Regions from separate parts of the Paenibacillus sp. plas6 genome, predicted to be linked through region 2. Evidence: predicted binding sites of a transcription regulator. Region 2 holds the regulator's gene; the other holds the start of a gene.
The links. Region 2 encodes Rex, which represses fermentation and respiration genes when NADH is low (regulators of the CRP and FNR family bind a similar motif). Its sites were predicted from a motif close to TTGTGAAATATTTCACAA; they were not measured.
Positions count from the first base shown of each region.

Region 1 (7,544 bases), 1.9 Mb from region 2:
TTTCATCTGCTGCCATACGAATTGCTTCATGTATAAGCATCTGCTCTAACATTTGGTCGCCGTACAGCTCGAGCATCTCATCAACAAGCTGTTGACGATATATTTCCTTATCGGCAATAATTGCGATAACTTCATCCTCTTGATGTTTATCGCCCTGTAGTTGATTCGTATCGCTGTTTTTATTATTTGCAGCCAAATACGGAATATAATAAACCATTACAACGACGGCAAGCGCAGTCATCCCAATTGCTTGAACAATAACGGCCAGCTTTAACCAATCGTATTTTTTCATTCTAGGTCAAATCCTTAATTAAAGTGTTGCTTGATCACGTAATTGTTCTAATTCTGCTTGATCAAAGTGGTATTTTTCATTGCAATAGTGACAAACTAATTCAGCTTGACCATCCTGATCAATGATCGACTGCAATTCTTCTTTACCTATACTAAGAAGAACAGCACTAACCCGCTCTTTATTGCATTTACATTGAAAGCGCGGCTCGATTTGTTCATGAATGACATAATTATCACCAACTAGCCACTGAATAATTCCTTCAGGTGTTTCTCCTTGATCTAATAGGCTTGTTACCGGCGGTAATGCAGCAACTGCAGCTTCTAGCCGATCAAGATCTTCATCGCTTAAGCCGGGCAATACTTGTACAATAATTCCACCTGCATGCAAAACAGAGTTATCGACATCAACAAGTACACCTACACCTACAGCAGACGGAGTTTGCTCAGACACTGTAAAATAATAAGTAAAATCCTCTCCAAGCTCTCCTGAAATTATCGGTACGTTACCGCGATATGGCTCTTTCAACCCTAGATCCTTTGTTACATAGATATTTCCGGAAGTACCCACAGCACCAGCAACATCAAGCTTACCATGCTCATTACTAGCATGATGAACGCGCGGATGATCGACATAGCCTCTTAGCTCTCCTGCAGCATTAGCGTCGACTACGATTTGACCAATTGGGCCATCACCTTTAACTTGAATTGTTAATCGTTCATTGCCTTTAAGCATAGCTCCCATCATTGCAGCAACAGCGGTAGTACGTCCTAAAGCTGCTGTTGCTGTAGGGAACATATCATGACGCTTGCGCATTTCTTCAACAATATTTGTAATACGTGTAGCAAACACACGCAATTTACCATCCCATGCAGTGCCTCGCACTAATACATCTTTCTCAGCCATTTCATCACTCCTGATTTCGTTCATATATAATGCGTAAACCCTCAAGTGTAAGCATTGGGTCTACTTCTTCAATTGTTTCCGATTCCGAATAAATTAAGTCTGCTAACCCTCCTGTAGCAATTACACGCGGTTGAACTTGCAGCTCTTTTTTTATTCGGTTGACTATTCCATCAACCTGTCCAACATATCCATAAATAATGCCTGCTTGCATAGAGGCAACTGAATTTCGACCAACGACGCTTTTCGGTTTTACCAGCTCAATGCGCGGCAGCTTAGCAGCACGCTGATACAGAGCTTCAGTAGAAATTCCGATACCAGGAACAATTGCCCCGCCTAAATAATTTCCATCAGCATCAATATAATCAAATGTAGTGGCAGTGCCAAAATCAACAACAATAAGCGGCGCGCCATATTTCTCAATTGCCGCCACTGAATTAACGATTCTATCTGCGCCTACTTCACGTGGATTCTCATAGCGAATATTTAGTCCAGTTTTAATACCAGGACCAACAACTAGCGGAGCTTTTTTCAAGTATTTTAAGCAAATCTGCTCCAGCAGTCCCATTAATGGAGGGACAACAGAAGAGATAGCAACCCCTTTAATACTGTCTAAGCTTAGACCAGCATATTGAAACAGATTATGAATCATAATGCCATACTCATCCACGGTACCTGAACGATTGGTGCTTATCCGCCAATGATGCAGGAGCTCTTTTCCTTGATATATGCCTAAAACAATATTTGTATTACCGACATCAATTACTAAAATCACGTAGCTGCTCCACCCTTCTTCTCGTTCAAATCTAAGCTAATGTCCAACGACTGAAAAGAGTATGTCAAACCTCCAACAGAAATTACATCTACTCCTGTTGCAGCTTTCTCATAAATGGTGTCTAACGTAATACCGCCAGATGCTTCTACTATAACATGTGGAGATTGTGCTTTAATATACATAACCGCTTCCTTCATTGCACTGCTTGACATGTTATCAAGCATAATAATGTCCGCACCTGCAGCAAGTGCCTCTTGAACTTGCTCCATCGACTCGGTTTCCACCTCAATTTTCATCGTATGAGGAATACGCTGACGCGCTGCTTTTACTGCAGCGGTAATGCCACCAGCACCTTTAATATGATTATCTTTAATCATCACAGCATCATACAAGCCAAAACGATGGTTATGACCTCCGCCAACGCGCACCGCATACTTTTCTAATAATCGATGACCTGGCGTTGTTTTTCTTGTATCGACTAAACGAGTTGGCAAGCCTTGCAAGGCATCAACAAACTGCTTCGTTTTTGTAGCAATCCCCGACATACGCTGCATCAAGTTCAGTGCAAGACGTTCGCCTGTAAGTAAGCTTCGCGTGCTGCCCTCTACCTCGATAATGACAGTACCCTTATCAACAAAATCACCATCGTTCACCAATGCTTTAAATTGCAAAGACTTATCAACGACTTCAAATACTAATGAAGCTACATGAATTCCAGCAATAACTCCTGCCTCTTTCATATGAATAATCGCCTTAGCTTGCGAATCTGCTGGAATAGTTGCCTCCGTTGTAATATCGCCATTTCCGATATCTTCAGCAAGCCAATTGCGAATTTGTGCCTTTAGATCCTCAGCATAACCGCCTGTTGTCCATTCAAACATGTTGAATCCACCCTTCTAATTGCCCTTGATTACGATTCATAATGGTGTGCTTATTCCAGTTTAGATCATCTCGTTCTGGAAAATCCTCACGATAATGACCGCCTCGGCTTTCTTCACGATAAAGCGCTGAGGTCATCGTGAGCAATGCGCATGTCAGCATATTGGCAAACTCAAACTCAGCACGCTCCATTAATTCCGTATCAAAAATTGAGCATTGTCGATTCAACTCCTCTAAACCTCTTAACAGCCCTTCCCGATTACGCTTCAAACCAGCAAAACGAACCATTACCTTTTGCAGCTTAAGCCGACGTTCAACAAAAGGCTGCATAGCATGCGGCTGTCGAGCGCTTTTATACACAATATGCGGAGTATATTCGATAGGCTCTAGTTTTGCAATTCTATCAACAATACGTTTACCAAATACAATTGCCTCTGATAAGGAATTACTAGCTAGACGATTTGCCCCATGGACGCCAGTAGAAGATACCTCACCACAAGCAAAAAGTCGAGAAATATTTGTTTCACCATTTAAATCTGTCTGTACGCCGCCCATTAAATAATGCATAGCTGGCGCAACAGGAATCCAGTCTGTTGTTAAATCTAAGCCATAGTTGAGGCAAGTTTTATAGATTGTTGGAAAACGATGCTTAACTAGTTCTGGTGATTCGTGTGTAATATCGATATAGACGAAGGTCGATTTAGTTTCCTCCATTTCACTTACAATCGCACGTGCCACAATATCACGTGGAGCAAGCTCTAGTCTAGCATCATATTTTTCCATAAACCGCTCGCCTTTAATATTACGCAAAATTGCACCTTCACCACGCACTGCTTCAGAAATTAAAAAGCGTGGCGCACCAGGATAACAAAGGGCAGTAGGATGGAACTGCACAAACTCCATATCACGAATCGTCGCACCGGCACGATAAGCCATTGCCACCCCATCACCTGTTGCTACATCTGGATTTGTTGTATAGCGATAAAGCTGCCCTGCTCCACCTGAGCATAACACAGTCGCTTTTCCACGAAGAAACAACCGTTCACCGTTATCCTTTTGAACGATAGCTCCATAGCAAACATTGTTTTCTGTTACAAGATCGATAATAAAGTGATTGTCCCATACTTCAATAGCTGGTGAAGCAATTGCTCTTTCTGATAGAGCACGAACAATTTCATATCCTGTCGCATCACCATTTGCATGCAAAATTCGACGCTGACTATGTGCACCTTCTTTTGTTAAAGCATACTCGCCATTTTCAATATCAAAATGCGTCCCAAGCTGAATAAGATGCTCTACACCCATTGGACCTTCATGCACAAGCACATTAACAGCCTCAACATCACATAATCCTGCGCCGGCAATTAATGTATCTTGTAAGTGATATTCCGGCGAATCATCCTCAGAAATTACCGCAGCAATGCCCCCCTGTGCATAGCGTGTATTGCTATCAAGCAATGATTTTTTTGTCACCAGAACTACCTTTGACGTTTCGCTAGCGCGCAATGCGGTAAATAAGCCTGCTATACCTGCGCCGATCACAATAACATCAGTGTCGACAATCGGCATTTTCTGTAGATCAATATCAACTAAATATTTAGGTATCACTGTAGTACCCTCCGTCAATTCCCTTCATAATAGGAATAACGCATGCTACTATTTAACTAGTAGCATGCGCTCCAATGATTGACGTGCCTGGTCAGCAATATGAGGCGGCACGTAAATTTGAGGCTGCATCGTTTCTAAACATTTCACCAGCTTTTTCAGGTTATTCACTTTCATATTTGGACAAACAAGATATTTCGATGCAAAATGGAATTTTTTATTAGGACTGTCTAAACGAAGCTGGTATCCTGTACCGTCCTCTGTACCAACAATGAACTCCTGACATGGTGATTCCTTACAATATTTAATAATTGCTGTTGTACTTCCTACAAAGTCACCTAATGCCACGACTTCAGGTCGGCACTCAGGATGAACAACAAACTGTGCATTTGGATACTGTGCTTTCATTTCTTCAACATCTTTAACAGTTAACATATCATGCGTATTGCAATAGCCTTCCCATATAATCATCTTTTTGTCGGTATGCTGTTGTACATAATGACCAAGATTTTTATCAGGAACCCAAATCACTTCGTCGCTTTCTACGGAATTAACGACTTTAACTGCATTGGCAGACGTACAGCAAATATCTGTCTCTGCTTTAATCTCTGCTGAAGAATTGATATATGTCACAACTGTGGCATTCGGATGCTGTGCTTTCAGCTTACGTAAGCCTTCTACATTCACCATATCTGCCATTGGACAGCCTGCGCGTTCATCTGGAATAATTACTGTTTTGTTAGGTGCTAATATTTTTGCACTCTCTCCCATAAAATGAACACCGCAAAATACAATGGTATCAGCATCCGTTTGTGCAGCTTTCTGCGCAAGCAAGAAGGAATCTCCTCTAAAATCTGCTACCTCTTGAATTTCATCGCGCTGATAATAATGAGCTAGAATAATTGCATTGCGCTCTTTTTTTAATTCCATCAAGCGTTCACGCAATAGGCGGTTTTGTTCCTGCTTGCGTTCAAGCGCCAAAGTTTCCACAATAATCCTCTCCTTAAGAATGCGTTAGTAAAGCACTTCCATGAGTAGCAACTTTGTGAAATCATGCACTTACTTTTCTAGTCGCTACCAAAGCTTTTAAAAGTTTGTGAACAATTGCAAATGATTCAAGATTTAATTTACATGTGTTACCGCTTCATGTCAATGGAATTGAGCGCAAATGTTCATCAATGTTTAAGAAAAAAATGTAATTAAAAATAAATAGGCTGTATTGCAAGCTCAATATGCTAACAATACAGCCTATCCTAATTTTTTCGGTTAGCGTCTAACTACTTAATGGTGTTATTCTTTCTTGTCGTCATTGTTAGACGGTTGCTCTTCAACAATGCCTTGCTGCTTCTCTGATTCATCTTGCTCACGCTTCTGAATCCGTACTTTTACATCGCCAATTTCATCGACAATTGGCTCAGTCGTTGTAACTTCAGCTACATTTGTCGCTTCTTTATTAGCGCTACTGCTTGATCCGTTATTACTTTTATTACCACCAGAGAATGGCTCAGGCAGTTCGCCTGTAGTAATTAACGATTTAATTTGCTCAAGCTCAAGTGTTTCCACTTCAAGCAAAGTATTTGCAATAAGGTGCATTTCCTTGCTTTTCTCTAGTAGCAACTTTTTCGTACGTTCATAGCAGCTATTAATAATTGATTGCATTTCTTGGTCAATTTCGTAAGCGATTTGATCAGAGTAGTTTTGCTCATGACCTAAGTCACGACCTAAAAATACTTGACCTTGCGAATTACCAAACTGCATTGGTCCAAGACGGTCGCTCATACCATATTCGGTAATCATGCTGCGAACAATAGCTGTTGCTTGTTTAAAGTCACTGTATGCACCTGTACCGATTTCACCAATAAATAGCTCTTCGGCAACACGACCTGCTAGCAAACCACAAACGCGGTCAAGCAGTTCATTTTTCGTTACAAGCATACGGTCTTCTTTAGGTAGCATAATCACATAACCACCAGCACGTCCACGCGGAATAATCGTTACCTTGTGAACTTGATCGGCATGTTCCATGAAAAATCCAGCTACAGTATGACCAGCTTCGTGATAAGCAACGATACGTTTCTCACGCTCACTGATCACGCGGCTTTTCTTCTCTGTACCTACGATAACACGGTCAATCGCATCATCAATATCAACCATATTGATTTCTTTTTTATTGCGGCGTGCTGCAAGTAGAGCCGCCTCATTCAATAGGTTTTCAAGGTCAGCGCCACTAAAACCTGTTGTACGTTTTGCAATTACATCAAGTTTTACGTCACTTGTTAGCGGCTTATTGCGTGCATGCACTTTAAGTACCGCTTCACGACCTTTCACGTCTGGACGATCTACCGTAATTTGACGGTCAAAACGCCCCGGGCGAAGTAAGGCTGGGTCAAGAATATCTGCTCGGTTCGTTGCAGCGATAATAATAATTCCTTCGTTTGCTCCGAAACCGTCCATTTCAACAAGCATTTGGTTCAATGTTTGTTCACGTTCATCGTGACCGCCGCCAAGACCTGCACCACGTTGACGACCAACAGCGTCAATCTCGTCAATAAATATAATACATGGCGCATTTTTCTTTGCATTTTCAAACAGGTCACGAACACGAGAAGCACCGACACCAACAAACATTTCTACGAAGTCAGAACCGGAAATACTAAAGAACGGTACGCCTGCTTCACCAGCAACAGCTCGTGCTAGCAATGTTTTACCTGTTCCCGGAGGACCAACTAACAGCACGCCTTTTGGAATACGTGCCCCTACCATATTAAACTTGCGCGGGTCCTTCAAAAATTCAACAACTTCGACTAACTCTTGCTTTTCCTCATCGCAACCAGCAACATCCTGGAATGTTACGCGTTTTTTCTCCTCATTGTATAGCTTGGCTCGACTTTTACCAAAGTTCATAACTTTACCGCCGCCACCTTGAGCTTGATTCATGAGGAAGAAGAATAAGATAATCATCAACACGAACGGAATTATCGTAATTAGGAAATTCGTCCAGAATCCTGCTGTCTTCATCTTTTCATACTTTAATGTAAAATTATACTGCTGCCTTAACTGCTCAAATTGATCTGGTGCATTTACCCCAGCTCG
Region 1 is NZ_CM170151.1:2,003,999-2,011,542, forward strand. Features, by position in the region: gene AC2TDL_RS08980 (peptidylprolyl isomerase) at 1-292, opposite strand, end outside; gene hslO (Hsp33 family molecular chaperone HslO) at 311-1,195, opposite strand; gene AC2TDL_RS08990 (type III pantothenate kinase) at 1,200-1,967, opposite strand; gene nadC (carboxylating nicotinate-nucleotide diphosphorylase) at 1,964-2,848, opposite strand; gene nadB (L-aspartate oxidase) at 2,841-4,454, opposite strand; gene nadA (quinolinate synthase NadA) at 4,503-5,441, opposite strand; gene ftsH (ATP-dependent zinc metalloprotease FtsH) at 5,742-7,544, opposite strand, start outside.
Region 1: nadA (quinolinate synthase NadA) is a predicted target of Rex. The motif match lies at 5,546-5,563, and genes of this name have one in related genera.

Region 2 (7,544 bases):
AAACATGCTGAACATCTCGTCCATTTGCAGCATATACAAGATGCGAAACAAGATCGGTACGCGGGAAGAAATGAGGCTGATCAATATTAATCGCAATAAAGTCAGCAGCTTTTCCAGCCTCTAAAATACCGATATGATTATGCCATATCGCTTGCGCACCAAGCGATGTGCCAAGTTGCAATGCTGTGTATGCAGGCACCGCAGTTGGATCACCATATACTCCTTTATGCAATAATGCAACTGCACGAATTTCCTGGAACAAATCTAAATTGTTATTACTTGCCACGCTATCTGTACCTAAAGACAGCTTTACCCCTTTTGCTAATAAGTCAGGCACACGAGCAACACCGCTGGCTAGCTTAAGATTGCTAATCGGATTATGAGATATGGAAGCGCCGCGAGTTGCTAATAAATCAATTTCTTCATCAGTCAAATGCACAGCATGAGCCAGCAATGCAGGACGACTAAAAAAGCCAAGCGCATCTAAGTGTGCTACAGGACGTTTTCCGTACTGATCAACATTTTGCTGAACTTCTGCTTTTGTTTCTGACATATGCGTATGTAGCGGCAAATCAAGCTCATGTGCAGCGGCAATAATACGCTCAATATAGTCAGGCGGGCAAGTATATGGGCTATGCGGAGATAGCATTGTTCGAATTCGTCCATCCCCCGCTCCGTTCCATTGCTTTGCAAAGCTAATCGCATCTTCAAGCTTAGCTGTTTGCTCCTCAGGAGAACATAAACCGATAACACCGCGAGTTAAAAACGCACGAATACCAGCTTCCACTGCGGCTCCTGCTACTTGATCCATACGATCATACATATCAACAAACGTTGTTGTTCCGCTTAATAGCATTTCCGCAATCGCCAAGTTGCTGCCGGCTCTTGTGTCCGCATCAACATATTTAGCCTCCATTGGCCACATTTTTTCTTGAAGCCATACTTGCAGTTGCTGATCATCTGAATAACCGCGCAGCAACGACATCGCAGCATGTCCATGCGTATTTACAAGTCCAGGCATAAACAATAAGCCTTTGCCATCAACTACTTCTGCCCCTTCGCAAGCAGCAGGCTCTTGTTCACCAACATATGAAATAACTCCGTTTTCTACTAACATATGTCCATGAAACACCTGCGGCTTGTCAGTTGCCATTGTAATGAAGGCACCATTTTTTACCCATATTTTACTCATTATTTTCCTCCTCTTTATGATTTAAGTAGTAGGCAAGACTTAATAATTCCTTTGTAAAATCAGCGTGTTGTACCCGTACCTCCTCAGGAGCACGTAAAATAGTTGGAGCGAAATTAAGAATCCCTTCAATTCCCCCTTCAATTAACTGATTGGCAACTGTTTGTGCTTCCTGAGCAGGAACGGTAATAATTCCGATGCGGATATTCATTTTCTTAATCGTTTCTGAAAGCTCTGACATCGGTTGAACAATTAAATTATTTATTTTTGTCCCGATTTTACCTTCGTATGAGTCAAATACCGCAACGATTTGCATATTATCCTTGCTATACTTATTATAGTTGCATAAAGCATGCCCCAAATTTCCTGCACCGATAAGTGCTACATTAATCGTTTGATTAATCTTTAGAATTTGCCGAATTTTATCAATTAAATAATCAACTTCATAGCCAATGCCCTTGCGACCAAAATCACCAAAGTATGCTAAATCCTTGCGTATTTGCGCAGGATTAAAATCTAATAAATGTCCAAGCTCTTGTGAAGATACTGTCTTAACCTCACGAACCTTTAACTCATTTAATACTTGCAAATACAAGGGTAATCGCTTGACGACAGCATCAGATATTTTTTCTTGTTTCAATTGATGCCCCTCCCTTTCTTTTACAACCAATCTTTCCTAGTACTATGAAGGATCTATGAAGGATTAAGCCATTGATCCATTCGTTGTACCATCTGGTCTGCAAACATTGTCTCAATTTTCGGACCTGGCAATGAATATAGAAAATGTTTGCCATAATAAGCTTCGATTACGCGTGTATCATAAATGATAACAATTCCTTTATCGGTTGCTGTGCGTACTAAACGCCCAAAACCTTGCTTAAAGCGAATAACCGCCTGCGGAATAGAAAGCTTCATAAACGGATTTTTCTTTTCGCGTAAAAGTAACTCTGACTTCGCTTCAACTAGCGGATGATTAGGCGGCTGGAATGGTAAGCGAACGATCGCTAAGCATTGCAATGCTTCTCCTGGGATGTCAACACCTTCCCAAAAACTGCTTGTACCTAGCAAAACAGATTGCTGTTGCTGTAAAAATCTTCTCGTCAGCTTCGTCCGGTTATTACTATCAATTCCTTGACCTAAAACGGTAATATTTTGAGGTTCAAGCAATTCCTTTAACGGATCATACACCTGCTTAAGCATTCTATAGGAAGTGAACAAAATAAGCATTTTGCCACCAAGCCCAACAGCGCAATCAAATAATGAGCTTACTAATTTATCTAAATACGACTGAGGTACGTTAGAACCCTTCAATACTGGAAAATCTCTTGGAATAATAACTAACGCCTGCTCACGATAACGAAACGGGGAATCAAGAATTACTTCATTGACTCGGTCCTCTAGCTCAAAATTGAGACCTAGCTGTTCTTTCACATAAGTGAAATTTTTTTGGATAGATAACGTCGCAGAGGTCATAATAACGCTATCTTTAACATTAAACAGATATTTTTTTAGCAATGGCGATACGTCTATTGGCGATGCTAATAATTGAACAGAACGAAACTTATAGTTCTGAGTTCCTTCCACCCAGTATACATAATCGTCCATTTTAAACCCAATAAATTGACGCAACTCATCCTTAATACGATTTAGCTCACGCACAACCCCATTTAAATCCGTTAATAATCCAGACAGTACAAGATCTTCATCTAATCGCTCTTTAATATCTGCAGCTAGCTTTTCTAATGACTTCGTAAAGCGATTGAGTCCAACATATACTTCATTTTCAGTTTCGACGATATTGCTCCAACGGCTCGGCAGATTGTTTTGATCTAGGCGCAGCACAAAACCTCCAGCCTGCTCTGTAGCATCATTGCCAGAAGTTTCTGCTTCAGCTGTTAAAATTTCATATAAATATTCAAACAGCTTGTCCCAATGCTCTTTAATATCTTGTAGCGTAGGGAAGGAAGTGTCGATTGCTTCTTGCCATGCTGCCAGATGATCATCTCCCTCCTGAGCAATTTTAACTCGCAGAGAAGGAAGTAAGCCGCTTCTACTGTCTTTAAACAAAGTGGTCATTGCATGAATATACGAAAAATAATTAATTTGGTTACCAAGATGTTTGCTTGCAACTTCTTCTAAATGATGCGCCTCGTCTAAAATTAAATTGTTATAGCTAGGCAACAGCCTATGATCGGCTTGAATATCAGTAAATACCATCGAATGATTCGTAATGCATACATCAGCGATATTCGCTTCATGCTTCGCACGATGATAGTAGCAACGTTTAAACCAAGGACAAGCTCGATTCAAACATGAGTCTGCATCACTAGCTACGGTATCCCAAAAGTCTTGACCACGTAAACCTAAATTTAGCTCTTCTTGATCGCCTGTTTCCGTTTCAGTTAACCAAATTACCATCTGTGATGCTGTAATTGGATCATCTACAGGTGTTGCAAAATCAAGTAAATTGAGCTTATGTTCAAATTTGCGCATACATAAATAATTGCTTCTCCCTTTTAACAAAGAAGCACGAAAAGGAAATGGCAAAACCTCATTCAAGAGAGGAATATCTCGATGACGCAGCTGTTCCTGCAAATTAATGGTATGGGTACTAACAACGATCTTTTGCTCCGCTTGGATGCCATAATATAAGGAAGGTATAAGGTAACCTAATGATTTTCCTGTTCCTGTCCCAGCCTCAATTAACAAATGCTTTTGTTTGCTAAGTGCATCAAAAACTTCGGAAAACATTTGCATTTGCGGCTCACGCCGTTCGTAGTTTTCATATAATGACTGAAAACGCTGTTGAACATCATCAATATATTGCTCGAAGCTGACATTGCCCTCGAAGTAACTGTTGGCATCCTCCATTTCACGTACAGAAGTTTCCTCTTGCCAAGGCTTCGCCTTCAAGGCAAATTGTCTGTAGTAATCATAATCCGCTGAGTCAAAAACTGCTCCTTGCTCAACAAGCTGCTCATTGTATTTAATAAACCAGCCCAAATCACGACTCTCATCAAAAAATGAAGATAGCCGCTGCAACGTAAGCAGCGGCAGGGAACGAAGCTTTTGAACACATTGAATGAATATTTGCGCTGTCGCCATAGCATCAGCATCGGCTTGGTGATGATGATTATGAACTATTCCAAGCTGTTCAGCTGCCGTTCCTAACTGATAAGACGTAATCGACGGAAATAAAATTCGCAATAAGTCCATTGTGTCTAATCTTCTTCCAACAAAAGGAAGGTACCCGCTATTTTCAAGTGCGTGATTTAAGAAATTAGCATCAAATCCAACATTATGCGCAACAAGAACAGCATCATCAATGTATGGGATAAGTTGTAACAATGCTTCGCTAATATCAGGAGCATCTTGAACATCAGTAATGCTGATTCCAGTTAAATTCGTAATAAAGGGAGGAATTTCAACTGTCGGTTTTACAAATGTGCTGAATGTATCAACTATTTCTAATTCATCAGATACAACGACAAGCCCAATTTGTATAATTTGGTCCAACACACTATGTCCTGTTGTCTCCAAATCCAAAATGGCGTATTTCATTTTTTAACCGTTCCTCTCACGTATAGCACAGCTCGGTGCTTCCTAAATATAATGACAATTTATGAGGAGATTCCAAGCAGTTTTGAATATTTTTTAATGGATCCTCAAACTTAGGATATAAACCATATGCTTTTTTAAATAACAATATTGCCTGATTTAAATTAAGCTTAATTGCATGGATACAACCAAGTGCGTTGTAGCTTAATGCTAGCCATTTCGGAAAATCACTTAATACAGTCATTAGTTGGAATTGTCGTTGTGCTTCATTCCAATTTCGTAAATGCATTAAGCTCATTCCATAATAAATGCGAGCAATATTACACTCCGGTTTCTCGGCAAGAATTGACTGCAAAATATGAGCTGCTTCCGCAAACATAAATAGCTTATAGTAGCCCTGTGCATACTCTAAAGCCTGTTCATGCTCTGGTGAAACAAAAAGATCACATTCATTGCAGGTCATTTGATTATCGTTATTTAATGAAATCATGTCTGCTTGACTAGCCTGTGCTACCATAACTTGCTGACTTTCTTTTGCAGCAGATAAGGCAGACTGACGCGAACGCACTGCGTTGAAAGACTGAGCCTCAGCAAAGCTAAGCTCATCCTTTGAACTAAGCTGCTTGTCCGCATGTGCAGTCACATTACTTTGATCCTCGGTTTGCTCCTCAAGTTCACGATAAAGCTCAAAAAATTGAGAAAGCTTTTCCTCTAAAGTAACATATTGATCTAATAACTCGTCTATGCTCGTCTTAATCTCACCTACAGCAGAGCAATATTGCTCTCTTTGCTGCTCATCAGCTTCACAATAATGCTCAATAATGTAGTCAAGAAGTTCATGCATGGATGAAAACAGCTTGTTGATCATACCGCATCCCGCCTTCTCTTTGTTAGTTGGAGTGTATGGTCATTTTTTGTTGAAAGCTCGTTTTTCATTCAGCATGGTATTCGTTACATAAACAAGGGATTAACTTGATTATAGTATGGTTGAATGAATTTCACCATTCATAAACTGAATTGGCTTATTGTTCGCATCCAGCACAACAACTGTTGGCTTATATGATCGAGCCTGTTCTTCAGTCATTAAGCTGTATGAAATAATAATAACATTATCTCCTGGCTGAACCAAGCGCGCAGCTGCACCGTTCAAACAAATTACACCGCTGCCACGAGCACCTTTAATAACATAAGTTTCCAATCTGGCACCGTTGTTGTTATTTACAATTTGAACTTTTTCATTTTCTAATAAATCAGCTGCATCCATTAAGTCCTCGTCAATCGTAATACTGCCAACATAATTCAAATTCGCTTCTGTTACTGTCGCACGGTGTAGCTTCGATTTCATCATCGTTCTATACACGTTCGATCACCTCTTCTACTTGGAATAACGCATTGTCAATTAATCTTGTGCTTCCAAAACGTACTGCAAGTGCCACAATAAACTTGCCGCTGGTTACTGCCCGAGACAATGGCAGCTTGCGCGGAACTGTGGATAAAGAAGGATATTCAAGTAGCTCTACATAATCAATTTGTCCAGAGGTTTCTTGGATACGGTTTGTAATTAGATTGATACATTGCTCTGCTGTCATATCGGCCCGAGATAATAATTCATTGGTTAGTTCATTTAATGATTGACTTAAAACAGTTGCTTCACTACGCTCACGTGCAGTTAAATAAACGTTACGCGAACTTAATGCAAGACCATCAGGTTCACGCACAATTGGACAAGGTACAATTTTTACGTTCATATCTAAATCATGTACCATTTGCTGAATAACAGCAACTTGCTGTGCATCCTTTAATCCGAAATACGCTCGATCAGGCTCAACTAAGTGAAATAACTTGCTTACAACTAAACCTACGCCGTCGAAATGGCCAGGACGAGAAGCACCGCATAGACATTCAGTTATCGTTGCAACTTTAACCGTTGTAAGTGGTTTAGTCGGATACATCTCCTCAACAGAAGGAATAAAAACAATATCTACTTTACATTGAGCAGCAAGTGCCAAGTCTCGCTCTTCATCTCTAGGATATTTATCCAAATCCTCATTTGGTCCAAATTGCATTGGATTAAGGAAAATACTTAATACAACAACACCATTTTCTTCACGAGCTGCACGCATCAAGCTGCCATGACCTTCATGTAAATATCCCATCGTTGGTACAAACCCAATGCTTTTCCCTTGCTTTTTTGCTTCTTTAATCGCTAGCTTTAATTGTGCTTTTGTGCGACAAATATTCATGCTTTATCTTCTCCTTCCAGCTTAGCTGTACCATACAACGATTGATAATTTTCTGCGTCGCCATGGAAAACATGCTCTTGGGCTGGGAATTGTTTGTTTTTCACTTCATACACATATGAACTTATTGCATCCTTAATGATTGCTCCGACATTAGCATAAGTTTTCACCATTTTTTTAGGAACATACGAGGCATCATATTGTAAAATATCGTGATAAACTAATACTTGACCGTCACAGCCGCGTCCTGCACCAATACCAATTGTCGGTATAGTCAACTGCTGGCTAATGTATTCAGCAATTTCTTCAGTTACAAGCTCAAGCACAACGGCAAATGCTCCTGCCTCTTGCAGTGCTTTTGCATCATCAAGCAGCTTCTTTGCTTCCTTTTCCAGCTTACCTTGAACTTTATAGCCGCTTAGCTGGTGAACAGCTTGTGGGGTTAAACCAATATGCCCCATAACAGGAATTCCTGCATTGACGAGCGCTCGAACGTGATCGCATATGTTCGCCCCACCCTCTAGCTTTACTGCTTGAATTCCAGCTTGCTGCATAAG
Region 2 is NZ_CM170151.1:63,396-70,939, forward strand. Features, by position in the region: gene AC2TDL_RS00240 (amidohydrolase) at 1-1,192, opposite strand, end outside; gene AC2TDL_RS00245 (redox-sensing transcriptional repressor Rex) at 1,185-1,829, opposite strand; gene dinG (ATP-dependent DNA helicase DinG) at 1,883-4,750, opposite strand; gene AC2TDL_RS00255 (hypothetical protein) at 4,767-5,615, opposite strand; gene panD (aspartate 1-decarboxylase) at 5,724-6,107, opposite strand; gene panC (pantoate--beta-alanine ligase) at 6,100-6,990, opposite strand; gene panB (3-methyl-2-oxobutanoate hydroxymethyltransferase) at 6,987-7,544, opposite strand, start outside.